Regions from separate parts of the Sporosarcina sp. SG10008 genome, predicted to be linked through region 1. Evidence: riboswitches for the same ligand, from Rfam matches in the RefSeq annotation. Region 1 holds a riboswitch; each other region holds the start of a gene.
The links. Region 1 has a riboswitch for S-adenosylmethionine ahead of ACGLYD_RS22205 (MFS transporter). Riboswitches for the same ligand answer to the same signal wherever they lie in the genome.
Positions count from the first base shown of each region.

Region 2: it holds a riboswitch for S-adenosylmethionine, as region 1 does, so the genes downstream of both, ACGLYD_RS01920 (methionine ABC transporter ATP-binding protein) here and ACGLYD_RS22205 (MFS transporter) in region 1, are expected to answer to the same signal.
Region 3: it holds a riboswitch for S-adenosylmethionine, as region 1 does, so the genes downstream of both, ACGLYD_RS19725 (cyclase family protein) here and ACGLYD_RS22205 (MFS transporter) in region 1, are expected to answer to the same signal.

Region 1 is NZ_CP172607.1:4,682,722-4,692,709, forward strand. It holds gene ACGLYD_RS22165 (bifunctional homocysteine S-methyltransferase/methylenetetrahydrofolate reductase) at 1-302, shown strand, start outside; gene metE (5-methyltetrahydropteroyltriglutamate--homocysteine S-methyltransferase) at 348-2,642, shown strand; gene ACGLYD_RS22175 (NADPH-dependent FMN reductase) at 3,272-3,838, shown strand; gene ACGLYD_RS22180 (winged helix-turn-helix transcriptional regulator) at 3,900-4,259, opposite strand; gene ACGLYD_RS22185 (pirin family protein) at 4,544-5,386, shown strand; gene ACGLYD_RS22190 (flavin reductase family protein) at 5,485-5,982, shown strand; gene ACGLYD_RS22195 (hypothetical protein) at 6,174-6,491, opposite strand; partial or broken gene ACGLYD_RS22200 (hypothetical protein) at 6,627-6,836, opposite strand; gene ACGLYD_RS22205 (MFS transporter) at 6,959-8,416, opposite strand; SAM riboswitch class I at 8,499-8,609, opposite strand; gene ACGLYD_RS22210 (5-methyltetrahydropteroyltriglutamate--homocysteine S-methyltransferase) at 8,638-9,756, opposite strand; gene metC (cystathionine beta-lyase) at 9,803-9,988, opposite strand, start outside.
Region 2 is NZ_CP172607.1:373,408-383,395, reverse strand. It holds gene sufD (Fe-S cluster assembly protein SufD) at 1-746, opposite strand, end outside; gene sufC (Fe-S cluster assembly ATPase SufC) at 766-1,545, opposite strand; gene ACGLYD_RS01940 (dicarboxylate/amino acid:cation symporter) at 1,794-3,017, opposite strand; gene ACGLYD_RS01935 (MetQ/NlpA family ABC transporter substrate-binding protein) at 3,167-4,003, opposite strand; gene ACGLYD_RS01930 (MetQ/NlpA family ABC transporter substrate-binding protein) at 4,078-4,938, opposite strand; gene ACGLYD_RS01925 (methionine ABC transporter permease) at 5,009-5,677, opposite strand; gene ACGLYD_RS01920 (methionine ABC transporter ATP-binding protein) at 5,670-6,695, opposite strand; SAM riboswitch class I at 6,920-7,025, opposite strand; gene ACGLYD_RS01915 (thioredoxin family protein) at 7,080-7,379, opposite strand; gene ACGLYD_RS01910 (toprim domain-containing protein) at 7,394-7,735, opposite strand; gene gcvH (glycine cleavage system protein GcvH) at 7,810-8,193, opposite strand; gene ACGLYD_RS01900 (arsenate reductase family protein) at 8,269-8,628, opposite strand; gene ACGLYD_RS01895 (hypothetical protein) at 9,154-9,288, shown strand; gene ACGLYD_RS01890 (acyl-CoA dehydrogenase family protein) at 9,330-9,988, opposite strand, start outside.
Region 3 is NZ_CP172607.1:4,190,400-4,200,387, reverse strand. It holds gene ACGLYD_RS19730 (5-methyltetrahydropteroyltriglutamate--homocysteine S-methyltransferase) at 1-670, opposite strand, end outside; gene ACGLYD_RS19725 (cyclase family protein) at 832-1,569, opposite strand; SAM riboswitch class I at 1,797-1,910, opposite strand; gene ACGLYD_RS19720 (acyl-CoA thioesterase) at 2,109-2,585, opposite strand; gene ACGLYD_RS19715 (hypothetical protein) at 2,689-3,081, shown strand; gene ACGLYD_RS19710 (urease accessory protein UreD) at 3,129-3,893, opposite strand; gene ureG (urease accessory protein UreG) at 3,928-4,557, opposite strand; gene ACGLYD_RS19700 (urease accessory protein UreF) at 4,581-5,321, opposite strand; gene ACGLYD_RS19695 (urease accessory protein UreE) at 5,263-5,769, opposite strand; gene ureC (urease subunit alpha) at 5,871-7,586, opposite strand; gene ACGLYD_RS19685 (urease subunit beta) at 7,583-7,951, opposite strand; gene ureA (urease subunit gamma) at 7,967-8,269, opposite strand; gene ACGLYD_RS19675 (LD-carboxypeptidase) at 8,724-9,647, opposite strand; gene opp4A (oligopeptide ABC transporter substrate-binding protein) at 9,846-9,988, opposite strand, start outside.

The DNA.
Region 1 (9,988 bases):
TGCCGCTGACTTCATCGCAAAACGCCGAATTTCTACACAATGAGGTACCAGGCATTAAGTTGACGGATCAAGTACGTGCAAGAATGGCTTTATCTGATGGTAATCGTGAGCAGTCTACGAAAGAAGGTTTAGAGGTTTCGAAAGAATTGATCGATGTGGCGCTGGAGCATTTTCATGGCATCTATTTAATCACTCCCTTTATGCGCTATGACATGACTGTGAATTTGACGGAGTATATACACGGTAAAGTGGACGTGATTGTAGCAAGGGAGGTGGTCCAAACCGAGAGTATCGTGTATTAAAACAGGTTGAAAAAATACAATAAAAAATAAAGGGGCTAACATACAATGGTAAAAGTACAAAGTTCAACTAGTGGATATCCAAGAATCGGTGGAAAACGTGAATGGAAAAGGGCGTTGGAAAGTTTTTGGAATGGGGCAACATCAGAAGAACAGCTACTGAAAACAACGGAAACGCTTCGTTTAGAAAGTCTACAGAAACAAAAAGAATTCGGTGTTGATCTAATTCCGGTTGGAGATTTTTCATTATACGACCATGTGCTGGACACATCTATTATGTTTGGTGTCGTACCAAAACGCTTCGAGTATGCGGGTGGTAAAGTACCTTTGGAAACATACTTTGCAATTGCGCGTGGAACTAAAGATGCGGTTGCCTCAGAGATGACAAAATGGTTTAATACAAATTATCACTATATTGTTCCGGAACTAGAAGGTGTAACGCCGCAATTAGTAGAGAACCGCCCGCTCGCTTTTTATAAGGAAGCAAAAGAAAAGCTGGGTATTGATGGCAAGCCGGTTATCCTAGGCCCAGTTACATATATTAAACTGGCAAAATCTTTTGGCGAAGAGAATTTTTCTACTTTATTGCAACAGTTTACGCCGTTGTACATTGAAGTATTGAAAGAGCTTGTAGTGGCAGGCGTTGAGTGGGTTCAGATTGATGAGCCGATTCTTACAAGTAAGTTGACAGAAGAGGATTTCCAACATGTGCAACAGGCATACGCAGCAATTCATGAAGCAGTGCCACAATTAAAGATTATCCTACAAACTTATTTTGAAAAAGTAGCTAATTATGAAGCGGTTGTTGCGCTGCCGGTACACGGATTTGGTTTAGACTTTGTTCATGGCGATTCGCTTGAATTGCTACAAAAATATGGTTTCCCTCAAGACAAAGTACTTGCGGCGGGTGTCATTGATGGTAGAAATGTGTGGAGAGCGGATCTGGATAAAAAAGTAACACTATTAGAAGAAATTCAGTTACATGTTGATAAAAGCCGTTTGATTGTTCAACCTTCCTCTTCACTTCTTCATGTTCCTGTCAGTACGGAAACTGAAGAGAAATTGGATCCAATTATTAAAGGCGGTCTGTCATTCGCTGATCAGAAGCTTGCTGAAATTGTGCTCCTTAGTCGGGGGATTCACGATGGCACTGAAACGATTGCGACAGGACTTGAGGAGAGCAGAAATGCACTTGCACGTCTAAATAACTCGAAGTATCGGCAAAACGTTGAAGTGAAAGAAACGATTGAAAATCTAACTGAGCAAGATGTAAATCGCTCATTGCCATTTGCGAAACGAATTATCGAGCAGCAAAAACGTTTTAATTTGCCTCTTCTGCCGACAACGACAATCGGGAGTTTACCGCAGACGCCAGAAGTAAGACAGACAAGATCTAAATGGCGTAAAGGAGAAATTACAAACGAGGCCTACGAGCAATTTATCAAAGATCAGATTGACAAATGGATTGAAATTCAAGAAGACATCGGCATTGATGTTTTGGTCCATGGTGAATTTGAAAGAACAGATATGGTTGAATACTTCGGTGAAAAGTTCGAAGGATTTGCAGTATCACAGTTTGGCTGGGTTCAGTCTTATGGTTCTCGTTGCGTCAAGCCACCACTCATTTTAGGTGATGTTGCGTTTAGTGAACCAATTACTGTGAAAGAAAGTGTCTATGCTCAAACGTTAACGACGAAGCCTGTAAAAGGTATGCTGACGGGCCCTGTAACGATTTTGAATTGGTCCTTTGTCCGAGATGACATTCCACGTTTCGACGTATTGAACCAAATTGCATTTGCACTTCGTAAAGAAATTGAAGAGCTTGAAAAGAACGGTATTCGCATGATTCAGGTAGATGAACCTGCGCTTCGAGAAGGTTTACCGTTGGATCAAGATAAACGTGAAAGTTACTTAGATGCTGCTGTCTATGCATTCAAATTGGCAACTTCTTCTGTTGAAAATGACACGCAAATTCATACGCATATGTGTTACTCGGAATTCAGCGGTATTATCAAATCCATTAGCGCGCTGGATGCAGATGTTATTTCAATCGAAACGTCAAGAAGTCATGGCGAAATTATCGCTGCATTTGAGAACAATACGTATGATAAAGAAATTGGCTTAGGCGTTTATGACATCCACAGTCCACGTGTTCCAAGCAAGGAAGAAATGAAACAAAATATTAATCGTGCACTCAAAACAATTAATCCAAAACAATTTTGGATTAACCCGGATTGTGGCTTGAAAACAAGAAAAGAAGAAGAGACAATTGGCGCTTTGAAAATCATGGTTGAAGCGGCGAAAGAAGTTAGAGAAAGTCAATTGGCTACGCTTAAGAATTAATTATTTAAGTTGAAATGAAGATTCATTTCAAATCCGCTTAGGCTACCTCAGTAAGGCACCATTGCTTTGTTATTACATGTATTCATATGTTCACAATAAAAAAGGTATCTTCCCGTGCATTAATGACGGGGAGATACCTTTTTATTGTGGTCGGGGGATTATTGGTCTGCGAAGTATATGCTCGGTTGCGTGAGGGATATGATCGGTTACGTGAAGTATATGCTCGGTTGGTGGGGGATATGATTGGTCGCGCGGAGTATATGCTCGGTTGTCGTAGGATATAAATGGTCGTATGAAGGATATGCTCGGTTTGCGTGGTATATGATTGGTCGTGTGAAGGATATGCTCAGTTTGCGTGGTATATGATTGGTCGGGTGCAGGATATGCTCGGTTGGCGAGGGATATGATTGGTCGGGCGAAGTATATGCTCGGTTGTCGGAGTATATGCTCGGTTACGCAGGAAAATATGACGAGCTTAGGTCAGCATTTTTACTTTTGCCTTATGTGGTATCCTTTCATATACTATGGCACTTTGAAGTGCGTACTACCTAATTTGATTTACTTGTGTATAATTAGTATAGGAAGCTGAATTACAATCACAATCATATATAATAGAGGAGTTTTACATCATGGCAATTAAAGTTAAGGCAATTATCGGTAGTACAAGTTCAACTTCATTCAACTTAAAAATAGTTGAACATATGAGAAGTCGTTATGCAGATCAATTAGACATTACACCTGTCTTTATCAATGATCTTGATATGTTTTCAATTGATATAGAAAGCAACCCATCTGCAAACGTAGTTGATTTTAAAAATAATGTAAAAGATTCAGATGCTGTATTATTTGCAGTTCCTGAATATAACTTCTCTATTCCAGGCGCAATGAAAAATGCAATCGACTGGTTATCACGTGGTGGAGATTTCACACTTAAAAACAAACCTGGCTTCATCGTAGGATCATCTATGGGAGCATTCGGAAGTATCCGTGCGCAACTCCACTTAAGAGAAATTCTGTCAAATCCGGCGTTAGCTCCTATCTTACTGCCAGGTAACGAAGTATACATCGGTTCAGTTCATGAGAAAATGAACGAAGCTGGTGAACTTACTGATAAAGCTACAATCGATTTCTTGGATTCAGTAGTATTTAACTTTATTGAGTTCTATAACAAAACAAATGCTACAGTTAAAGCTTAAGTAATCTACTGATCATCAAAAACAGACACTCTCTGGAGAGTGTCTGTTTTTGATTTATCCATTATAGTGCGTCGCTGGTATTCTGGCTATTTCTTTTCTTTTCAATATGTGTGGCATGTCCGGTACCCCATTCGTGCATAATTGCTAAGACGGGCTGTAAGCTTTTTCCGTACTCCGAAATAGAATATTCAACTTTCGGGGGAACCTGCGGATAGATGACTCGGTTAATAATATCTTCATCTTCCAATTCCCTTAATTGTTTGGTTAACATTTTTTGAGTAATGTCGGGCATCAATCTTTTTAATTCACTAAATCTTTGAGTACCTTCAGTAATTAAATGCAGTAAAATAATTGGTTTCCATTTACCTACCAAGATCCCTAAAGCTTCGTCAACTTTACATAGTTCAGGCTTTATCTCCATAATAACCTCCATAGGTATCTTTTTGTATACTATAGCACTTTATAGTGCGTACTTCACATTCGGGTAGATTTATTCCATAATAACATATATAGTGATCCATTACTATTCGGTAAAATTTAGCTATATATACTGAACAAATGAACACCTTACTAAACTTAGCGAAAGAGCCTTACAAGGGGCAGCCGAAGCCTGTCTTAGGACGGGGCACCCCTTAGCACAGTAGCGAATACAATGGAATCTTTTAATTCAACATATACATCCAAAAACAGAAGGAGGAATTTAATATGAATAATAAATCGGTCTTTTCAAGGGGAATCAGAAGTGTAAGGGATGTCGTTTATCAGGAACACTCGCCAACTCATAAAGTAGGATTGGTCATTGAACCGGGAAACTGGGAAGAAGTCGATCCATTTCTATTGATGGCTGAAGACTTTTTTGGGCGTGGAACATTTGGCATGCATCCGCACCGTGGTATTGAAACAGTTACGTACGTCATTGATGGGACGCTAGAACACTTTGACAATAAGACTGGGGGAGGGGAACTACACCCTGGAGACGTTCAATGGATGACAGCGGGTAAAGGGATCATTCATACAGAGGATCCGGCTGTTGGGGAAACGGTTCAATCCTTGCAACTGTGGGTCAATCTTCCAAGTGATAAAAAAATGACGGAACCGCGTTACCAGAACATGCGTGCACAAGATATGTCAGTCCGTCATGAAGATGGCGCTACGATACGTGTCTTTTCCGGTTCATCGGAAGGTGTTACGGCTGATACGAAAAATCACGTGCCTGTTACGATGGTTGAATTGATCATTGAACCCGGTACCACTGTTACACAGGACCTTCCCGGCAGTTACAATGGATTTCTGTATATAATAGAAGGAATAGGGACATTTGGCATTGAAAGCGTGGAGGGGAAGAAGGGGCAGGTTCTCTGGTTGGAACGTGGAACAGATGAAGAACAAACTGAGGTGAAGATTCACGCAGAAGAGAAACTGCATATCATGTTATATGCAGGTAAGCCTGTCGGAGAAAAAGTAGTAGCTCGCGGCCCGTTTGTGATGAATTCAGAAGAAGAGATTATGCAGGCCTATAAAGATTACAGAGAAGGAAGATTCGAGTGAACATGTACCAGTGAATTTAGTGCGGAATCACAAAGTATGAAATATTCTAATAGATTTGATATGATTTTAAGTGAAATAAGAAAATGGGAGTTGCTGATATGGGAAGTAAGATAGAGCAGGTAGCGAGTTTTAAAGAAGCAATGGGGAATTATCCGACGGGAGTCACTGTCGTTACAGCATTTGATGCAGATAAAAAACCGATGGGGTTAACGGTCAATTCATTTGCATCGGTATCATTAGAGCCTTTACTAATTTTATGGTCCATTGATAAAAGAGTATCCACTTATAGTGACTTTCTAGATGCTGAAAAATTTTCGGTGAATATTTTGGCAGCAGATCAAAGTGAGTTATGTACGTTATTCTCGAGCAGGGTTGCTGATCGATTTAGTCAATGTGATTGGAAAGAATCGGATTTAAACCTACCAGTACTTTCAAATTCGCTTGCGGTTTTACAATGTAAGACGGTGCAACAAATTGAAGCTGGAGATCATACGATATTAATAGGCGAAGTATTAGATATTCAGAATGAAAGTAAAGAACCACTTCTGTATCACCGTAGAACTATAGGTGCAATTCCAGAAGAATTTTATGGCTGACAGTGTCTATACAATCTTCAGTGTAGAAAGGCGTGTCATCAGTTTAATCTACTGATGACACGCCTTTTTTTCTTGAAAAAGAGGCTCTGTTAAAGTTTAATGTTGATATAGGGGGAAACTTCCAATTATCCAGAAGTTCTAATTCGTAGTACAGCCTTCTTATACTAAGGTACCCATTTATGGAAAAAATGTTAGGAATAAATTTCTTCTTTTTTGCTATAAATTTCATAAGCAAAATAGCCAACTAATAAACCTATCCCAGGTCCCCAAGCAATTGCAGATAGTAAGGGAATTAGGGAAAATATGTTTAAAAGTACAGCAATAGCGAATCCAATCATCATTCCGAATGGTATTAAACTATCTAATAAATTTTGAGCACTTTTTGACTTTTTCTTACCAAGCGTGCCTTTCTTATACTTATGTTTCATTCTTAGAATTACAAATACTGCAATTCCACCCACTATTACAATGGGTAGTAAAATACGCACAAATTCCAAAGTTGAGCCCATATTATAATCCCTCCTTTCTTTTGCTTTTGAATTGATTCAATTTTAACATAGTTTATTCCATTAAATGGTCCGTTAGTTGAATAAGAACTACTTTTTATAGTGCGAATCCTATATATGTTGACATAAAGAATCCACTCAACAACGCACGGCTACCCCTATGAGGCGCCTTCGCTGGAGATTATATAGAACCATTAGTTCAACATATATAGGTGCATCATAGGTTTCTGTATTTTGTGTTAGATTTCCTCTGATAATCAAGTCATTCAAAGTGACTTCATTTCTCTGATATTGGCTACTTTCTAATACTTGAAACCAAGTGAGATAGTTGTTCAAATATTTAGTTGCAGCTCACCTGGAATAGTGTCTAGCCCCACGAGCCATTGCCGCAGAACATCGCGATCTTAGCCTGCCTACTTCCTTTGATTGAATTATGCCTGTTGCATCTCAAAGGGCATCTTGCGCTTTTCTCAAGCCAAGGATACAACATTCTTGCGGACCGCCTTACTGGAGATGGCTAGCACTAGAACTAGGCCCGCCGCCATTAATGCACCATCGAGTAGAAGTGGCAAGCCCCAGCTGCCGGTGTTATCTCGAATCACCCCGGAGACGACAGGTGAGAGAACTGCTCCGATTTCTCCAATCAAATTGAGCATTCCAAACATGGATCCTCTGCTTTTTTCGGGCGTCAAATCGGAAGCCAGAGCATGTGCCACCGGTTGCAATGCAAAAAAGAATAATCCGGAGACAAACAAAATGATAGACATAACGATGGGATTGTTATTGCCCATCATGACATAGACTGCAAATATAAAAATGGTTACCGTCAGTACAGCGGTTAGCACAGCAAGGACGTTACGTCGCCCATTTGGACGATTGGCCACTATGTCAGAAATTTTGCCGCCAAGAGGAAAACCAATGATTCCAGCCAAACCATTAAACGATGCAATCAAAGCGGCAGCCATTAATGCACCGCCACCGAAATCTTTGACGATAGAGACGGACCAAAATCCGTAAAACCATAGATGCCACATGATAGGGATAAAGAACAAGTACAATAAGAAGAGATTCTTATTCGCTATTAACGGTTTTATTTCAGACTTCTTCGTTGTGTATAAATAAAGTATTAAGAGCGGACAAAGTGCAACAAGAATGACCGCAATCGCGATAGAGGACAGACCTAGTTTGACGGAAAAGTAATAGATGCCCATCACTATGACAAGAAAAACGGCTGAGTACATGGACATGTACAATAGGCCTTTGCCAAACTGTGCTTTAATACCAGGTGAAGTTAAATCTACAGAAGCACTTGAATCGTTTTTGGGCTTCATATATTTAAATAGTAGGAGTGCAATAATGAGTGTAATTGTTCCGGTCACGAAAAAAGGAAAGCGCCAAGCCCCTTCACCCATAAATGGTTCTGCGACTGTAATAAGATAAGGGACGCCAAGTGTGCCCGCTGTCAGACCAACAGATAATCCGGTAAGCGCCACACCCATTCCTAATCCAACTTTTTCAGGAGGTGTATGATAGGCAATATAAGAGCGGTCATTCGAATAAAAAACGCCTTCGCCTAGCCCGAGTAGGACTCGGAAAAGAATAAATGCAACAAGGCCTCCCACCAAACCCGTTAATAAAGTGGCGATTCCAGCCCAAACAATACTTAAAATGATAATAGCACGATAGCCAAACCTGTCCCCAAAGTAGCCACCAGGAAATTGCATTAACATAAAACCGGCAAAAAATAAACTACCAATCAATCCGCCAATTCCATGGGGGTTTGCCACGTCTGCAAAAAAAGAAACTTCATTTTCAATCATATATGTAATGATCGGCCCAGTTGCAACCCGGTCAACGTAAGAAACAAACCAACCTAAAAATAACAAGCCCCAAATCGTATGATATCTTTGCAAACCTTCCTTTTTCATTTCTCACACTTCCAATTCTATTGTTAATAAAACAAAATGCCCCTCCACTGTGTTAGTAGAGAGGCATTCGAGAGAAAATACCCTCTCATTTTCCAAAGCATAGTGCTTTGCAGGAATTAGCACCTTATCAACATGATTGTTGAATGGTTGCCGGGTTTCATAGGGCCAGCCCCTCCACCGCTCTTCATAAGAGTTTTATTAGCCTATTTAATTTGTAAAGGTTACTGCCAAACGTCTTGCGCGATAGTTACAACATGACGAACTTTTTCCCATTGTTGTTCTTCAGTTAACTGATTACCTTCTTCTGTTGATGCGAAGCCACATTGTGGGCTTAAGCATAGTTGATCTAAAGGAACATACTTTGAGGCCTCTGCTATTCTTGCTTTAAGCTGTTCAGGGGCCTCTAATTCGCCGAATTTAGAGGTGATCAAGCCTAATACGACGAAAAGGTCAGGGCGATTGACATGGCGCAACGGTTCAAAACTGCCGGAGCGTTCGTCGTCAAACTCAAGGAAAAGACCGTCAACATCTAATCCGCCGAAAATTGTTTCGGATACATCCTCGTAGCCACCACTAGAAAAATAGGTCGATTTGAAGTTGCCGCGGCAAATATGCATCGTCACGAGCAAGTCGGCAGGCCTTTTCGCGATGGATTCATTGATGGCACGTGCCGATAGTTGTACAAGTTTGTCAGGATTTTGCCCCTTCGCTTTCAATGTTTCCCTTCCTTCTTCCGATAAGAAGGAAGCCCAAGACGTGTCATCGATTTGAAGATAACGACATCCCTCATCGTACAGTGCTTGAATTACGTCTTGATAGGCTGTAACCAAGTCATCAAATAACTCTTCGTCATTTGCATAGATGCCTTCTTCGAATGTCGCTCTGTGAATCAGCATATTCGGGCTTGGAATCGTGAATTTTGCGACTGCATCACCTGCGATACTTTTCAGGAACTTGAAGTGTTCAATCATGTAATGGTCGCTAAACCCAATTTTTCCTGTCACTCTAATGCCGTGTGCTTTCGTTACAACACCATTGAATTGGAGTCCTTTATCTGTTTCGAAAAACTCAACGCCGTCAAAGCCAGAAAGGAAGTCAAAATGCCACCATTTACGGCGGAATTCTCCGTCCGTCACAGAATTAAGTCCAGCTTCTTTTTGCTTTTCGACGAGCTTTGTAATTTCTTCGTCTTCGATTGTGCGTAATTCCTTGGCAGTGATATCACCGGTTTCTCTTTGCAAACGCGCCTGCTTTAGGCGTTCTGGTCTTAAAAAGCTCCCGACGTGATCTGCTTTAAATGGTGCTTTCGTCAAAGTTTGTTCGGCTATAGGTTTTGTCAATTTAAATTCCTTCTTTCCAATATAATAATGTTTTCTTTAATGGTACTTAATTAGGTATGGCAACTTTTTCACTTGTTTTAATCAAGGCTTGATCAAAATCGGCAATCAAGTCATCGACATGCTCGAGTCCAACAGAAAAACGTAGCAGACCATCGGTAATACCACGTTTCTCCCGTTGTTCTTTAGGCATGGCGGCATGGGACATCGTTGCAGGATAGGAGAGAATTGATTC
Region 2 (9,988 bases), 400 kb from region 1:
CCACGACGATTCACATAAGTTGTAAATCCTTTCGCAAGTACATCAACCGCACCGTAAGTAATTTGTGCATTATCACCTGTGAATACTTCAGATACGATATTAGCTAATCCTTTTGCTTCTTCTACAGTCGATAAATAGTTCTCGACATACGTCACTGAACTATTCGCTTCTGCCACAATAAGAACGTGGTTAAAGAGTGAAGCTTGTTCATCATCATGTAAAAACAACACTTGAATTGGCTCTTCTACAACAACATTTTTCGGAACATATACGAAAACGCCGCCGTTTATAAGTGCTGCATGAAGTGCAGTCAGTTTATGCTCGTCTACCTTCACACCGTCTGTCATGAAATATTTTTTCATAAGATCACTATGTTCACGTGATGCTGTGAAAATATCTGTCATGATGACACCTTTAGCTTTCAACTCTTCAGATAAAAACAAGTAAGCTGGTGTGTTGTTGTGCTGTACATAAATACTGTTCTGTTGCTCTTTATCAACAAGTGCACGCGCTTCTTCAGAAAGCTCGTCCAAGGAAGCATACACAGTACTCTCTACCGTATGGGCAGGGAATTCCGTAAAGTTCCATTTGTCAATTTTCGTTTTATCTGGTCTTGGCATTGGAAGCTGTTCCGCTCTCACTAATGCGTCTGCGCGGAAATCCGCCATCCAATCTGCTTCATTCATCTTAGCGGAATAGGAACGGACGTCCTGTTCGGTTAATGCCAACTTTGTTTCAACCGTCATTTTGAATCGTCCTCCTTTCTTAAACTTCCTGCCCGACAGTTTCGTCTTCGATGCCAAGTTCTTCTTTAATCCAGTCATATCCTTGTTCTTCAAGTTTATGTGCTAATTCAGCTCCACCGGATTTAACAACTTTACCTTGCATCATAACGTGAACTTTGTCTGGTGTAATATAGTCAAGAAGACGTTGGTAATGAGTGATGATTAGGCAACCAAAATCTTCGCCACGCATTTCGTTGATGCCTTTTGAAACAACTTTCAATGCATCGATATCAAGACCGGAGTCAATTTCATCAAGCACTGCAAATTTAGGCTTCAACATTGTAAGCTGAAGAATTTCGTTACGTTTCTTTTCTCCACCTGAGAAACCTTCGTTTAAGTAACGTGTAGCCATGTCTTCGTCCATTTCAAGGAATTCCATTTTGCTGTCGAGTTCACGGATGAATTTCATCAATGAAATTTCGTCGCCTTCTTCACGTTTAGCATTGATTGCAGAACGAAGGAAGTCAGCGTTTGTTACGCCTGTAATTTCGCTTGGATATTGCATGCCAAGGAAGATACCCGCTCTAGCGCGCTCGTCCACTGCCATTTCAAGTACATCTTCACCATCAAGTTTGATTGTGCCAGATGTCACAACATATTTGGGATGCCCCATAATCGCTTGCGCGAGTGTAGATTTACCTGTACCATTTGGACCCATGATTGCATGGATCTCATTTGTATTAATCGTCAAATCGACGCCTTTCAATATTTCCTTGCCTTCAATTTCAACGTGAAGGTCTTTAATTTCTAAAGTAGCCATTCCAATACCTCCAATATATTAAAGATGAACGGATATCCATTCTCAATTTAGTATCATTCTAATCTTAACGTAATAAGCATTGCCTTGCAAATCATTGAGAATCGTTTCATTTGAAAGGAATGCCCTTAATTCAAGACTTGTATGCATACATTCTTCTAGACTTCGCTCATTTTCAATTATCCAGTTTTAATGAGAAACCACACAATTCAAAAAACCGGCACGTAATGTACCGGTTCAAACTCGAATTATTAGTATTGATCTGGCTCTAAATTTGTTTTAGTATCGTCACTATCCGTGAATCTGTCAACGATAATAGCGAGTGCGCCATCACCTGTGACGTTCGTTGCTGTTCCGAAGCTGTCTTGTGCCATATAAAGTGCAATCATAAGTGCAACCATCGTCTGATCAAAACCTAGCATCGAAACGAGTAGTCCAGTTGCCGCTACTACTGCACCTCCTGGGACTCCAGGAGCTGCAATCATTGCAACACCTAGCATGAAGATGAATGGAAGATAATCACTGAATTCAACTGGCATTCCATTCATAAGCATGACACCGATTGAACATGATACAAGTGTGATTGTACTTCCCGATAGGTGAATTGTCGCGAAAAGTGGAATCGTGAAATCAGTCACCTTGTCCGACGCACCTGTTTTACGTGCTTGACTTAACGTAACCGGGATAGTCGCTGCAGACGATTGTGTCCCTAGTGCAGTGAAATAGGCAGGTGCCATCGTTTTCATCAAGAAAAACGGATTGCGTTTTGAAAGAGAACCAGCAATCGTATATTGAATCGTTAGCATGATGAAATGAAGAACGATAATCATAACGAATACCAGCGCAAACACGGAAAGAACCTTCGCAACTTCACCGGTATATGTCATATTTAGAAAAATCCCGAAAATATGGAATGGTAACAGCGGAATGATAACGAATGCAATCACCTTTTCTATTAGAACATTCAATTCCTCGAATACAGAGAGCATTGCCTTACTACCAATGGATGCCATACCTATACCTAGTACGAATGCGAGAAGGAGCGCTGACATAACACCCATAATCGGTGTCATTTCAAGTTCAAAAAAGGATTCCGCGGCAGCTCGACCTGCTTTTTCTACCTTGCCGTCTCCAAGACTTCCGATAAATCCTGGCAATAATGCTGTTGCCGAAAAATATGCAATAATACCAGCTACAATTGTAGATATATATGCAAATGCTGTTGCCAGTCCAAGGAGCTTACCAGATCCCTTGCCAAGCTTAGCGATTCCGGGCGTGATGAACGCAATAATGATTAGAGGCACTATAAAGTTCAGGAAACCTCCAAAAATCATATTAAATGTTGCGGCAAGACTGACAAACCAGTCCGTAAAGGCTGCTCCGATTGTCGGTATCTTCGGTAGAAGTACACCGAGTACAATTGCTAATCCAATGGCAATAACGATACGCCATATTAGACCAATTTTGAACTTCAAAACCATATCCCCCTATGATAAATATATGTATTTAAGAGACAACAATACCATAATATTTTTGCTATTGGAACATCTATTTGTGATTAACATCTATTGGAAAAAAGAAAACTCCACCGAGTTCAAAATCTTCGGCGGAGTTTTCTTCATACTTATTTTACCGGAACGACTGTGCCATCCCATTCTTTTAAAATAAAGTCTTGAATTTCTTTTGACTTCAATACTTCAATCAAAGCTTTGATCGAATCTTTATCTTCATCACCTTTTCTTACAGCGATGATATTTACATAAGGTGAATCCGCGTCTTCGATAGCAATAGAATCTTTAATCGGATTTAAACCCGCATCGATTGCAAAGTTCGAGTTGATCAGCAATGCATCGCCTTCATCATTTGAGTAAAGCTGCGGCATTAATCCCGGCTCATAGTTTGCGTCAAATTTGATGTTTTTAGGGTTTTCAACGATATCTTTCAGTTCAGCAGCTGTTTTATCTATACTTTCGTCAAGTTTGATAAGCCCTTTTGATTCAAGCATCGCAAGCACTCGTCCGTGATCAGAAATAGAGCTACTCATTAAAATCGTCGCACCATCTGGAAGTTCATCAAGTGATTTATACTTTTTCGAATAAACGCCGATTGGCTCAATATGAATGCCGCCTGCATTTACAAAGTCATATCCCGCATCTTCAATTTGTAATTCGAGATAAGGAATATGCTGAAAGTAGTTTGCATCGAGTTCGCTGGATTCAAGATCTTTATTCGGCAACACATAGTCTTGATATGTTTCGATTTGAAGGTCATAACCTTTTTCCTTCAACAATGGTTTTGCTTGTTCTAGAATGATCGAATGCGGTGTATTGGAAGCTCCGACAACAATCTTAGTTGTTTCTTTTTCGCCTACATTATTGCTGCCGCTAGTGTTTTTTGTTCCGCAAGCTGCAAGCGCGAGTATCAGTACTGCTAATAAAACACCTGTTAGAAATTTCTTCATTTCATAATCTCCCTTTTTTCTAAGATGACAATCTAGGTGATGGGTAAAGATAGTTGTCCACTTTCATCATCAAATCACTTCACAGGAATGACGTCGCCGCCCCACTCTTCGAGAATGAAGTCTTGGATTTCTTTCGATTTCAACACGTCAACCAAAGTCTTAATTGCTTCAGTATTTTCATCGCCTTCTCTTACTGTGATGATGTTTGCATATGGCGACTCTGTCTCTTCAATCGCGATAGAATCGTCAAGTGGATTCAAACCTGCATCGATTGCATAGTTTGCGTTGATAACTACTGCATCGCCTTCATCATTTTTATACAATTGTGGTAAAAGTGATGGTTCGTAATTCGCATCAAATTCCAGATTTTTAGGGTTGTCAACAATGTCTTTCACTTCAGCTGTTACTTTATCTACTCCGTCAGCCAATTTGATTAACCCAGCTGACTCTAACAAAGAAAGGACACGGCCATGTTCAGCTACTGAGTTACTAAAAATAATAACTGCACCGTCTGGAAGTTCATCAATTGATTTATATTTCGTCGAGTAAACAGCCATCGGTTCGATATGGATAGCTCCTGCATTCGCAAACTTATAACCGTGGTCAATTACTTGTTGATCTAAATAAGGAATGTGCTGGAAGAAGTTCGCATCCAATTCGCCTGATTCAAGATCTTTATTTGGCAAAATATAGTCTTGGTATGTTTCAATGACAAGTTCGATTCCTTTTTCTTTCAATATCGGTGCTGCCTTTTCTAAAATGATTGCGTGCGGTGTGTTAGATGCACCAATGACAATTTCCGTTTCTTCAACAGTTTCTTTGTCAGCTTTGTCTTCCCCACTTGTACTTTTATCATCGCTGTCATTTTTCGCTCCGCAAGCTACCAATGCCAATACAAGTACTGCTAATACTATTCCCCCTAAAAGCTTTTTCATGATTTTTTCTCCCCTTTTTCTATGTTTTTATATAATTTACAGGCTTGGCCTGATATTACTGTACTAACTATTATCTCTTGTCGAATTTCCTCACCGCAAAATCCCCGATGAATTGAATGATGAAAACGATAATTAAAATAAGGATTGTTGCAGCAAGTGTAACGTCTTCCCGGCTACGCTGGAATCCATCTAAGTATGCAAGAGTCCCAAGTCCACCTGCTCCGATAATCCCAGCCATAGCAGTGTACCCGACGAGTGCAATCGCTGTTACAGTAATTCCTGAAATAAGTGCAGGCATCGATTCCGGTATAAGAACTTTAAAAATAATCGTTCTCGTTTTCGCTCCCATTGACTTCGAAGCTTCAATTACACCTTTATCAATTTCCTGTAATGCAATCAACACCATTCTTGCATAAAACGGAGCCGCCCCAATAATAAGTGCCGGCATCGCTGCATCCGGTCCGCGGATTGTACCAAGAAGAAATTTCGTAAACGGAATAAGTAAAATGATTAATATGATAAACGGAATGGATCTAAAAATATTGACGAATGCTCCTGATATAATATTGACCAACTTATTCGACCAAAGTTGACCGGGACTAGATAGGAAGAGTAAAATTCCAAGTCCTAACCCAATAACTAAAGTGAACAATGTAGAAACCGCAGTCATATAGAGTGTTTCCACTGTTGCTTCCCACATTTTAGTCCAGTCGACATTCGGAAAAAGGTTTTCAATCATTACCGATCACCTCCGTCTGAACATCATTTTCATTGAGGTATTGAATTGCTTCCTCAATGATTGAGGAATCTCCAAGCAGCTGAAGTATCAGTGTGCCGTATGCCCCGCCATGTGTATGGGATATGTTTCCCTGCACGATATTCACATCGACAGTGAATTTCCGAATAAGACTTGCGAGCACAGGTTGTTCTGTCCGCTCCCCTACAAATACAAGCTTGATAAGCGTGCCGGCAGGAAATTCTTCCTTAATATGCGCCATTGCCTGCTTCGCCTCCACGGGTTCCGTCACTTGAGAGACAAACCGCTTTGTGATCGGTTCCTTCGGTGATTGGAACACATCCAGGACATCTCCCAACTCAACAACTTTCCCTGCCTCCATAACTGCAACTCTGTGGCAAATTTTCCGGATAACGTGCATTTCATGTGTGATAAGCACAATTGTCAGTCCAAGTCGTTCATTAATTCCTGTTAGAAGGTCTAGTATTGAATCCGTTGTTTCTGGATCAAGGGCTGAAGTCGCTTCGTCACAAAGAAGGACTTCAGGGTCGTTTGCAAGCGCACGAGCAATCCCTACGCGCTGTTTCTGACCTCCAGACAATTCGGATGGATATGCATTTTCACGACCAGCCAAACCAACTAATTCAATCAGTTCCGCCACTTTCTTATCACGCTCGGCTTTTCGTACACCCGCGATTTCAAGAGGGAAAGCGATATTCTCCTTCACTGTTCTAGACCACAGTAAGTTAAAGTGTTGGAAAATCATACTCACTTTTTGTCGTGCTTCCCTTAGCTCTTTCCCTTTAATTGCTGATATTTCTAGACTTCCTATTTTAACGCTACCTGACGTTGGCATTTCAAGACCGTTCAGTAGTCGAATCAACGTACTTTTTCCTGCCCCACTATAGCCGATGACTCCAAAAATCTCACCGTCAGTAATTTCAAGCGATACATTTTCGACTGCTGAAATACTGCCTGGCCCTTCACCGTATCGTTTATTTATATCCGTTAAATAAATCATTTTTTTCACCTCAGAAAAATTGTTTTGTTACTAATTTTGTCTAGCTTCAGGCGCCACCCCCTCGGGTCACAAGGCAGTTCGCTGTGGTGGCTTAGGTACGCCCCCTTCGCAATCTGACTTGTGCCTGTCGGGGCTGAGCGGCGCCTTCCGCTTTTCAATACAAAAAAGCCTTCCTGCAGACGGGCAGAAAGGCTTGACGTTATCGAAAATAAACGTTGTCCAATCTCTCATCTTTCAAAGCGTATGCTTTGTGTGACTTGGCACCATTTCACTTACGTGACGGTTGCCGGGCTTCGCAGGGCACTATCCCTCCACCTCTCTTAATAAGAGTGACCTATTCAATTGAATGTTAAGACGAAGTATATCAAAGTTCCATATCTATTGTCAATCTATTTCTTCAAGTAGATACGGTACTGATTGAAATGCATAAATTTTATGGGTTAAAACGCCATCCTTTTGTATAAGAAGGCAAGGAACGCTTTCGATTTCATAGTCAATTGCAATATTTTGTACGTAATTCAAATCTGCTTTCCCGATTGGTATTCCCGGTCTCATGACGGTAATAACTCCCATCATTTTAGATGCGACTGCACAAGTTCCACACATTGGTGTATATAAATAAAACGCTGCCACTGAAGACTCTTTCAAAGCCATCTCCCATTGTTCGCGTGTCCAAGTTTCCATTAATTCTACATCCTTTAAATTAGAAATTCCGGTCTGATTTTAAAATCCGCACCTTGTAGTATTGTAGCCAACACTTTGTATGGGGTCGTCTCCACTTCCCGATAAACCTTTTCTGTGTACAAATGGATTGCTGCCGGGAACTCTCTTTTGAATAAAACACGGGTCTTTTCTCCATCTTCATCCGCATCAACGAAGACAAATAGTTCATGTTCTTCGTAAGGTGCAAGCAATTCTTCAAGCCGATAAGGACTTACTGTGCCGTTCGTACAAATAATTTCGACAGGCTCAACAAGTATTCGTGCCAAACGTTTCTTATCCGAACCGCCCTCGACGATAATTACTCTTTCATCCGACACAAGAGGCCCCTCCTTCGCTCTTTTTTATATAAAGATGCAAAAAACGCCGAAAAAGTACCGGCGCCTTGTCTTAGTTATTCTCCGACAGTCATTTTTTCATACGCTTCAGCTGACATAAGTTCATCCAGTTCAGAAACATTTGAAGGTTCAACAACGATCATCCATGCATTTTCATACGGTGATTCATTGACAAATTCAGGGCTGTCTTCAAGTCCTTCATTCACTTCAATTACTTTTCCGCTGATTGGTGCATAAAGTTCTGATACTGTCTTAACAGATTCAACGCTTCCGAAAGGCTCGTCCGCTTTGATGTCATCTCCGACAGATGGAAGTTCAACGAATACGATATCGCCTAGTTCAGATTGTGCAAAGTGAGTAATACCGATGCGGTAGTTACCACCTTCGTCTTTTACCCATTCATGCTCTTCAGAATAACGCAGATCTTTTGGTGTGCTCATTCCGTATCCCTCCAAATAAATAGTTTCATTCTCTTCAATTCTGTCATATTTCTCGAATAAAGACAAGATAGGAAATCAGTTAGTCCATACTTTGTCGAACTCTTCTTCCTTGAATCCGACAGTCACCTTACCATCACCGAAGACAATTGGTCTCTTAATCAACATACCGTCAGATGACAGCAAGCTAATTTTCTCTTCATCTGTCATTGTGAGCAATTTGTCTTTCAAGTTTAGCTCTCTATATTTCGTCCCACTAACGTTGAAAAACTTTTTCAACTCCAAATCCGATGCCGCAATCATTTTGCCAAGTTCTTCTACTGAAGGAGGAGCTTCCGCTATGTTCACTTCCTGAAAGTCCAAGTTGTTCGTCTCAAGCCATTTTTTTGCTTTCCTGCATGTCCCGCACTTTGGATAACCGTAATAAACTAATCCCATACCGCAACGCCTCCATTTTCGCCATTATAACAGAAAAAACACCTGGGCGCCTATTGCTACCTGGACGTCAAAGTGAGATCGTCAATTTTACTTCATTAAACAATCACGTCTGTTGATTAATTATTGACTTGCATAATACGATAGCGAGTAGGGTTTGTAAACCGCTATAACCCTTTACTATTTTCGGCCCGCTTTCGGCGAATTAATTACGATATTATTACCGTGGGGCAGGTGCTTTGAAAGAATAGAAAAGATGACTTTCTATAGAGATTGTAAGTGCCCGAAGATGCAATTTCGGGCACTCTCGCACGTTGTACATTGCGTTCTTTGCTTACTTTTGCAAAGATTATGTGATGCCTTATAGGAAATTGACACTTCCTTAAAATAAATATGGAGATACTATAGAGAAGGATTGAGCGGTCAAAATTATATCTTTGACCGCTTATCTTTAGGTGAGAAGCTAGCCATTCTTTCGTCCAAAAAAGCTTCGGCACTTCTTGTATCAATGTCTTTGGAGAGCGGCAAATGAACAAAAACCATGCGATTACCGAAAGAATAAGTAGGGATGCGACAGAGTCGCATCCCTACTTATCAATACATCTCGATAATGGTATTGAAATTGTTCAATTCAAAGCGATACAAAAAAAGCAATACACGTAACGCCCAGTGTGTGATCAAGGTAATTTTAATCTACATACGTGTTATACGATATACTTCTCCGCTTCGATTAGCTTAACTGAAGCTTCGCGTTTTTTAGCGATGATATTATACGGATTCGAGCGAGTCAATTTACGCAGCGCTGAAATCATCATGCGTTGATTATCACCATCGACAGCCGCAAGAAGTGTTTCTTTTGCATCTCTTTCAATCTCTTCAAATGCTTCTTGGCAGAAGATTTGTGTGTAAAGGATTTTCTGTTGCGCTTTTTCTTCTCCGCTGCGTGCAATTGCTTTTTCTGTACGTAGAAGTGCAGACTCCATCGCAAAAACATTATTAGCGATATCTGCAATATTTACAAGTACCTCTTGCTCTGCTTCAAGCTTCGTGCCAAAACGTTGTGCAGCAAGACCAGCAGCAAGCAAACCGATTTTCTTAGCATTTTTCACAAGTGCTTTTTCTTGTGCAAGTGCTTCGTCACCGATTTCTTCAGGCATCATCATAAGAAGTTCTTCTTGAAGTGCTTGCGCCTGTTGAAGCAATGGCAATTCGCCCTTCATTGCTTTTTTCAGGAATGTACCTGGTACTAGCAGACGGTTGATTTCATTCGTCCCTTCAAAAATACGATTGATGCGTGAATCACGATAAATGCGCTCTACTTCATATTCTTGCATGAAGCCGTATCCGCCGTGAAGCTGAACTG
Region 3 (9,988 bases), 490 kb from region 1:
CGCGTAGTGCCAAGTCGATTAGTTGTTCTCTTGAATAGGCTCCGTCGTTAAACGGGATATTCGGTGCAGAAAGCCCCGCGATATAGACATCATCCAACTGCAAGTAGCGTACACCAGCTTCGTAAAATGCTTTCAAAGCATCCTTGTATGCTTGAATAACATCGTTGGCAAATTCTTCAATGTCAGGATAAATCGTTTCATCACGAATTCCGATATTAAAGAGCTGATTCGGACTTGGAATCGTTTGTTTCGCAACGGCACGGCCGCCTACGATTTCATTAAACTCAACAAAGTCTTGAATGAATGGATGATTAGGGTCAAACGAAATCTTGCCTGTGTTTCGAACGTTATATCGTTCTGTTTCAATACCATCAAATACGTAGCCAGTCTCTGGCACATATCCTTCAATTCCGTTCAAATGCTCCAAGAAGTCTAAATGCCACCACGTACGTCTAAATTCACCGTCTGTTACAAGTTCCAAACCAACTTCAATTTGCTTATCAACAACCCGTTTAATTTCCTTTGTTTCTACTTCTCGTAATTGTTGTGCAGTAACTACGCCTTCTTTGAAGTCTTTGCGCGCTTTATGCAAATTATCTGGTCGTAGTAAACTTCCAACGTGATCCGCTCTGAATGGTGCTTGTGTTAGTGTTGTCGATTGATTTGTCATGGTATATTCCTTCTTTCTGTTTTAGGAGTAAATTACGGTTTTATTAGGTCAGGAGTGCAAATGAGCAAATCCTCTTTTTTTCTTATGGCTATTACGCGAATGAGCGGATTCTCTTGTTTTCTTACGATAGGAACGCAAATGAGCGGGCCCTTTTTCTTTTCTTACGGCAGGATCGCGAATGAGCGTACCGGGAATCCTGATGCTTTTTCCGGCTTCGGAACGATGTTAAAAATGACCGCGCCTTTTGAGGGCACTTTATCTAGGTTTGTTAATAGCTCAATTTGGTAGGTATCTTGTTCAAGAACATAATATTCGCCTAAAAGAGCTTGGTTCTTTTGAAAATCAATGGCTGAATCCGTATCGAAAGTTTCATGACCGACAGCCTTTACTTTTCTTTCATCAAATAAAAACTTCAAAGCAGCAAGGCCCCAACCCGGTATACGGTTATTCCCATCGGCATCTTTATTGCAAAATGCCTCATTATCCGGCCAGCGTTTGCCCCAATCTGTGCGTAATGCCACAAATGTACCTGCCTCAATTTGCCCGTGCTGAGCTTCAAACTTCAGAATATCTTCAACAGTTAATGTAAAATCATGGTTTGCATCAGATTCTTTCGATTTATCGATGACCACCAGCGGTAATACCAATTCTTTCAAACCCAATTCATCCAAGTATCTTGTATCACGAACGAAGTGAATTGGTGCATCAATATGTGTGCCGTACTGTCCCGCAAATTTAAAGCTCTGTGCGAAAAATCCATCATCGTGATCAAATAATGTTGTAAACTCTGCTGCATCAAATGCTGAAAAACGGGGTGAGTCAGGCCCGAAAGTATGTGTTAAATCGACCCATTCTTTCTTTTTTAATAAAGCAATTGCATTGATTAATTCATTTGACACAATAAGTCTCCCTTCATTTTTTGAAGGTAACTTTAGTCTCCAGAAGTAACAAAAGCGAAGGGCGCCCGCTTAGATGCGTCAGGCATAAGATGAAGATGCGTAGCGGCGTTCTTTGCCGCAGAGCAGCTTTAACTTATGACCCAAGCATCTGGCGCCCGGAGCCTAGACGAAACAAAAAACCACTTCTAAATTCCAAGAAGAGGTTTTGGCGAATTCGCTATTTGCTCTTCTCATCTCCAAGCAGTAAGCATTACACTTACGCTTCTGGAATTAGCACAGTACTTTAAAAGTCTGTTGCTGAGGTATCATCGGGCCAGTCCCTACACCTCTCTGGATAAGAAAGTTACGTATTTAGTTGTTAATGAGTACAATACAGTCTTCCGAATAGATTGTCAATACACAAAACATGAATTATTTAGATTATACTCGTTTTTACAATGAAACATTTTATGTGAAAAGTAGAAATGGCATTGAAATGATACGCGACACAATGTAAAAAAACCCATAACTTGCCGTGGGCTTTTTCCATAACAAATTATTTAATGTTTCATCTCACTCCGCAATTTCCGATGTTCACGGCGTGCGGGGCCTGTTTCAAATAGACTCTTTTCAGCCTCTGTTTCCGGATAAATGCCCGGCACAGGAGTAGGCTTGTTATTTTCATCCATGGCAACCATCGTTAGGAAGGATTCGGTTGTTAGTTTTGTTTCGCCTGTAAGCAGGTTCATTGAATGGACCGATACAAATACTTCCATCGATGTACGGCCAGTTGACGTGACAATTGCCTCAAGTTCAAGTACATCTCCTACACGCGCCGACGATACAAAATCGACTGAATCGATTGAAGCAGTTACAACCGCTGTTTTTGAATGTTTCATTGCCGTGATATCAGCGATTTCATCTATATACGCGAGAACTTTTCCGCCGAAAATTGTCTGCAGATGATTGGTATCTGGCGGCAATACTAGCTTCGTCTGGATTGTTCGTGATTGGCCCATTGGTCTTTTTTCTTGCATACGACAAACTCCTTTGTAGTAGAACATATTCAATTTGTGATAAAAGGAAACTTTTCCATCAATCATTCCGTATATATAGTATACACATACTGGGGGAAGATTAATGCTGAAATTTATTGATAAATACTATGAAAAAATCACCTGGTCGATTATATTACTTGGACTTATTTTATTGTTTGTAGCAAATGACTATCTATCACTCGTTTTATTTTTATATCTACTTATAAGAGCTTTAAAATCTAGGGATTCCATCCGTAAGACACTTCGGACAACGCCTCTAAGTACTATGGTTATTTATGCGATAGGTATGATTGTACTTCTTATAGCGCTGGTTTTCATCATGCTTTATTCAGGGGATTTCATAAAGGAGTATAACATTCCAGTTTTCTTGCAATACATTTACATTGCTGTTGTCCTAGTCGGTTCGATGTTTCTCTATACCTGGTTGATGGATTTTTTAATAAAAAAATGGAATAAAAAAAGGGTATCGAAGTGATGTAAAACTTCAAACCCAAAGAGGACACCCCTCATTGGAGTGTCCTCTTAAACTATTTCTGCCAACAACGCGTATACACGCTTCATCTCTTCCTGCATGGTCCACTGATCAACTGCAAGCCATCTGCAATGGATTGCATTTCCTTCAAGCCTTGTCATACCAGCTTTTAAACCTTCTTCGACCCGCAATGTTTCTTGTATTGCGCGGACGTCTACATCTGCGGCTTTCGGCGATACGAGCCAGATTGAACCGATATACATTGCAGTTTCCAGTACACCGATATCACCAAGTGCCGTTTCTTTTGGTGAGAAATGCAGAGAGTCAAAAGCAATTAATTCATCCTCGACAAAAATTTTGAAATTCGTATGGAATGATTGATAATCAAATATCTCGCCACGCTTTTCACGTCCTGGGGCAACGATTTCACCCCATAATATGGTTGCATCGCGTGCGATTCGAAGTGTCGTGTCACCTCGGAATTTTGCATCTACAAACGGAATAATTACTTCTGGCATCCATTCAAGGCGTGCCCCTTCTCCGAGTTCGATGTTAATGGTCTGTACACAAGTGTCTCCGGTATACGATGGATAGATCTTTAAAGCGGACTGCTGAACCAACCTTACGCTACTATCTGGAGCAAGCTTCACTGTAATGTCATTTCGATCCCCGGCGACCATGCCTCCAGAGGACTCCATTATGTAGACAGTCGCTGTCGGGTTTTTACCTTCGTACAGTTCACGACTCGCCTTCAATGGAGGCTGTTGGAAAACATGGGGCATCCGTGTGTAGCCTCTTCTTGGCTCAAATTCCAAGTCAAGTTTTCCGTGGTGGATGGCGCGAGACGGCTTAAGCATTTGAACCAGCGGATCCCGCACCTTCTAATAGCATATTGTGCTTGATCCAAGCGACAACTTGGTCAACATTTTTCTGTGTTCTTACATCTGTAAAAATGTATGGACGTCCGTTACGCATTTTTTTTGCGTCGCTATCCATTAGTTCAAGATCAACGCCAACGTATGGAGCAAGATCCGTTTTATTGATCAATAAAAGATCAGAACGCGTCAAAGCAGGTCCGCCTTTTCTCGGAATATCCTGACCTTCTGCAACGTCGATAACATAAATATAGCCGTCAACAAGCTCTGGGCTAAATGTAGCGGACAAGTTGTCTCCGCCGCTTTCCACGAAAATAATATCGAGGTCTTCAAAACGACTTTTCAGTTCATCAATTGCTGCGAAGTTCATAGAAGCATCTTCGCGGATAGCCGTATGTGGGCAACCTCCCGTTTCAACACCTAAAATGCGATCCGCTTCAAGTACACCGCTATTTATTAAAAATTGAGCGTCTTCACGCGTGTAAATATCGTTCGTAATGACCGCTACATTATATTCTTTGTGCATTGCACGTGTAAGTTGGTCGACGAGCGATGTTTTGCCCGATCCAACTGGTCCACCTATGCCAATACGTACTGGTTTCATTTATAAAAACTCCTTTCAATCCATCATGAAATAAATAATCTTGAGAACAAATACTCATGCTTCATAGAAGCAAGTTCAATACCTAACGCGTTATTACTAATATCGGCTTCTGTCAACGTAGCAACTAATTTAGCCGCTTCCGTCACATGTCCAATCAATTCATACGTTACTTGGACGCCAGTTGTTTGACCGAACGGCACAGCACGGACCGCATTTTGGACGAGTCCGTTAAGCGATGCAAACAAATACGTCATGACCGCATGATGCGCACTGACGCCTGTCGTAGCACTGTAAATACCATAAAGAATGGCGTAATGACCTTTAATCTCTTTTGCATCAATACGGGCTTTCCAGTCCGCAAGGAAATCATCTGTTCCGAGTGGAGATACCGTTTTAATAAACTGTCTTCCAAGTTTCACACTTGCCTCACGTGATTCCTTCGCAAGTTTGATTGCCCCGCATAATTGCTCCAAATAGAGAAGTCGCTCGATATCCTGTTCCTGAGCCGCAGCATACGCTTCTTGAATTAAAATTGCATCCCCACGCACCAGGTTTTGAAAAAGAAACGACGTACAATAAGCGACCAAATCCTCTTTCGTCCGGATCACATCTTCCTGAATATACGTCTCCATGCCATACGTCTGCGTAAAGGACCCAATCGGAAACGCGGAATCATGAATTTGAATTAATCGTAAAAGGGCAAGATCAGTGAGAGTGTCCTCGGTATTTGAATGGTTGTTTGAATCGTCTTTCAGTTGTTTCATATGCGACACCCACTTCATCTAGCAATTTATTCAACGTATGATCTGCACGCACGATGACTTCGTTTTCCTCGATTAATGCCGGTGTGTGGCGGTTTCCAAGTTCGAAAGCCGTTTTACCCATTTCCGTCATGTTTTTCGGGCTAATCACGATAACCGGCTCCATTTTTGTGCGAACGGCAATACGACGTGAGTCATCCTCGAATAAGATATCGCCATATTGTAATGGCTGGTGTTCATGATGATGATGATGATCGTCGTGGTCATGATGTTCGTGGTCCTCATGGTGCTCTTGTTGTTCAAGTGACAACGCGACATCTGTACCTTGATCTGTTTCTTTGCGTAGAATGCGTTTACTCAATTCTTCCCAGTCAAGTTCAATCCACTCTGTCTGTTTACCAGCAATTTCTTCTTCCGTTCCAATGTTACCAATGACTTTAGTTATAAGCATTTGGCATCCTCCTTTATCGGCATGTTCAATAGGATGAGGTCGAAGTGGCTGTAAAATATCTTTTCAACCATTTCGAGCTTTCCCTTAATAATAATTAGTAATTAAAACAGGAAGTAACGTTGTGCCATCGGGAGAACGCTTACTGGTTCACACGTAGCAAGTACGCCGTCAATTTTCACTTCATATGTTTCTGGATTGACGTCAATTTCTGGTGTTTCACTGTTATGTTTCATGTCTGCTTTACCAATATTACGGCAGTTTTTAACAGTACCAATCATTTTCTTAAGACCCAGTTTTTCAGGTAGGCCTTCTTCTACTGCAATTTTAGGAAGGAACGTCATTGCCGCGTGTTGTGGTGCTTGACCGTGGAAACCAAACATACGGCGTCCCATCATCGGTTGCGGAGTTGGAATAGACGCGTTTGGATCACCAGTCATTGCGTAAACAGCAATTCCGCCTTTAATAACGACTTCTGCTTTCACGCCGAAAAATGCAGGCTCCCAAAGGACAATATCCGCCAGTTTCCCTTCTTCGAGTGAACCGACTTCATGGCTGATTCCGTGTGCAATCGCTGGGTTAATATTTAGTTTTGAAATATAACGTTTTACACGGAAGTTATCATTGTCTTTTCCTTCGTCTTGCGGAAGTGGACCGCGTTGCATTTTCATTTTGTTTGCTGTTTGGAACGTACGCATTGTAACTTCACCTACACGTCCCATCGCTTGTGAATCGGATGACATAATACTAAGAATACCTAGATCTTGCATAATGTCTTCTGCAGCGATTGTTTCAGGACGAATACGTGAATCTGCGAATGCTACATCTTCAGGTACATCGTGTTTCAAATGGTGACATACCATAAGCATATCTAAATGTTCATCGATTGTATTTGTCGTAAATGGTTTTGTCGGATTCGTCGATGCCGGCAAAATATTTGGGTATGCAGCCAATTTCAGTTGGTCTGGCGCGTGTCCGCCGCCTGCTCCTTCTGTATGGAAAATATGGATGACACGCCCGTCAATTGCCTCAATCGTATTTTCAACAAATCCAGCTTCATTGAGCGTATCGGAGTGTAGCGCGACTTGGATATCGAATTCATCTGCAACTATAAGACTCTGATTAAGAGCATCTGGAGTCGCACCCCAGTCTTCATGAATTTTCATACCGATTGCACCTGCACGGACTTGTTCAATAATTGGTTCCGTTGTAGATGCGCTCCCTTTTCCAAGTAACCCAACGTTGATTGGTAAATCTTCAACTGCTTGTAACATTCTATGAAGATGCCACTCGCCCGCCGTCAAACTCGTCGCTTTCGAACCTGCGGCCGGGCCTGTCCCACCACCGATGAATGTAGTCGTACCTGCGTTAAGTGCAGTTTCGACTTGCTGAGGACTAATGAAGTGAATATGCGTGTCGACAGCACCCGCTGTTGCAATCAATCCTTCACCCGCATACACTTCTGTTCCCACGCCGATGATCATATCCTGATCTACACCATCCATCGAAAGCGGATTTCCTGCTTTTCCGACTCCGATGATACGGCCATCTTTAATACCAATATCTGCTTTCACAATACCTGTATGGTCAATAATCATAACGTTGGTAATGACTGTGTCGAGAACACCTTCAGCGCGAACATTTTTACCATTTTGGCCCATCGATACGCGAAGTGATTTTCCTCCACCGAAAACACCTTCATCACCGTATGATGTATAATCTTTTTCAATTTCAATCCAAAGATCCGTGTCAGCAAGACGCACTTTATCGCCTACTGTCGGTCCGAACATTTTCGCATATTGTTCGTGTGTTACTTTCATTTATCCTCGGCTCCTTTAAATCCTGCTTCTGCTGCTCTATCTAAAATTTCGTCCTTATTATGCGTCGAACCTTCCGTCAAATTATTCAGTCCGAACACGTGACGTTTTCCGCCGAACTCAACTAATTCAACTTCCTTCTCTTCGCCGGGTTCAAAACGCACAGCGGTACCAGATGGGATATTTAAATGCATTCCAACTGCCTGTTCACGGTCAAATTCAAGAAATTTATTTACCTCAATGAAATGGAAATGAGATCCGACTTGTATCGGACGATCGCCAGTGTTTGCAACGCGTACCGCTTTCACGGGGCGTCCGGCATTTATTTCAATCAAGCCTTCAGCTGTTCTAATTTCTCCTGGAATCATTGTTAAAGCCTCCTATTATTGAATTGGACGGTGGACCGTCACGAGTTTTGTACCGTCTGGGAATGTACATTCAATCTGCACATCACTAATCATATCGCCGACGCCTTCCATTACATCCTCAACCGTAAGCACTTGTTTCCCTTCGCTCATCAGTTGAGCAACAGTCTTTCCGTCACGCGCGCCTTCCATAATGTAGTGACAAATTAGTGCGATAGCTTCCGGATAATTCAACTTAACTCCGCGTTCCTTACGCTTAATTGCCAGTTCTCCTGCAACATGCAACAGCAATTTTTCCTGTTCGACCGGTGATAATTTCAATTCAAAGCACCTCTTTTTTTAATTAATAAAAAAACCAAATCTTGTACGATTCAGAAAATTAATTGAATTAATGTTCTCTGTTACTTTTTTAAACTTAATTTGCATGAATATGCCATTTTGGACAACCGTCCAGTGGATTGGGGCCCTTCTAAATCGGGCTTTTGCGGAATGTGTCGAAGAATGTCGATGACTAAACTATTATAATGGTTTATGGCTTTTTTTTCAACTTAATGACTTAAAAAGGCATAGGAAAATGGAATTGTTTTTTTACAATTCTACTGGAAACTTTACTTTTAACTATCACAAATAAATACTTGTGTTTTCAGCTTCATTACTTGGTTGCGCTCTCCTATATGATACCCAAAAGCATTATTGCCCAAACACAAAGAGCCGCCTCAATTTAGCGGCAAATCTCCATGTGATTGAATTGCGTAAACCGCTTTCCTATCTAGTTTCACTCGACGCCAGGTAATATCGTCAGCGTCTTGTTATCAGCATCGAGCTTTGCACCGACACCAAGTGGTATGGCAAAGTTCGGCTGACAATGGCCAATTTTGAATCCTTTGACAACCGGTATTCCAAGATTAGCCGTGTAATCTGCGAATACTTCATCAAGAGTTAGTGTTTCTTTTCGTTTTTTGGGTTCCGCATCCGAGAAGTCGCCTATGACAATTCCCACTGCATCTTTAAGCTTTCCAGCCATACGCAATTGATTGAGAAGACCATCGACTTTGTATGGCTCTTCTCCGACATCTTCTATAAAGAGAAGCTTACCTTTCGTGTCCACTTCAAACTTAGTGCCGATTCCACTGGCGAGCAACGACAGATTCCCACCAACAAGTTCACCTTGTGCGACGCCCGCTGTAATGGTTTCAAGGGGTGAAATCGCTTCCGTGTAATGAAGTTCCATTGGCTCAAATAACTGCTGGAACATTTTCGCAGACAATTCGTGGAACGTATCTTTCCCAACACATGATGCAAGCATCGGGCCATGGAATGTAACGAGGTTGGAATACAGACCCATCGCTGTATGAAGGAATGTGATATCACTGAATCCCCAAAGGACTTTCGGATTCTCTTTCATAAGCTGCAGATCGATTTTATCCGTATAGCGAGCTGAGCCGTATCCTCCGCCCGCACAGATGATTCCTTTAATAGTAGGATCGGCAAACATGTCGTGCAAATCTTGAAGTCGTTCTTCGTCCGTCCCTGCCAGATATCCGTGGACATTCAAGACATGTTCCCCAAACTTCCATTTCAATCCCAGCTGTTCAAGAAACGCGAGTGAGCGCTCTAAGTTTTCCTGATTAGGCGGACTCGACGGTGCAATAATGCCAATTGTGTCCCCTTTTTGGAGACGCTGTGGTCGTATTTTCATATTGCTAACTTCCTTTCATTCATATAATTATTAGTAATATTGGGATTACGAGCCCAATGTTACTACCACTACTTGTACTAACTTTAACATACTATGATACTAGGCTATACCGGTCTCTTCTTATATTGAAATGAAGTGTCCGTAATATGAAAAAGCCGTCACCCAGAGTCATCCAGGTAACAGCTTTTCAATACTTACTTATTCAGATACTCCCCACATCCATGGGTTATAGTTTGGAGTACCTGCTTCAATCGAGTAGTTAACCATACGCTTGTTAGTAGCTGTTAGAGCATAACGGTATACAGTTGGTGCAACCGGTACATCTTCAACCATAAGCTCTT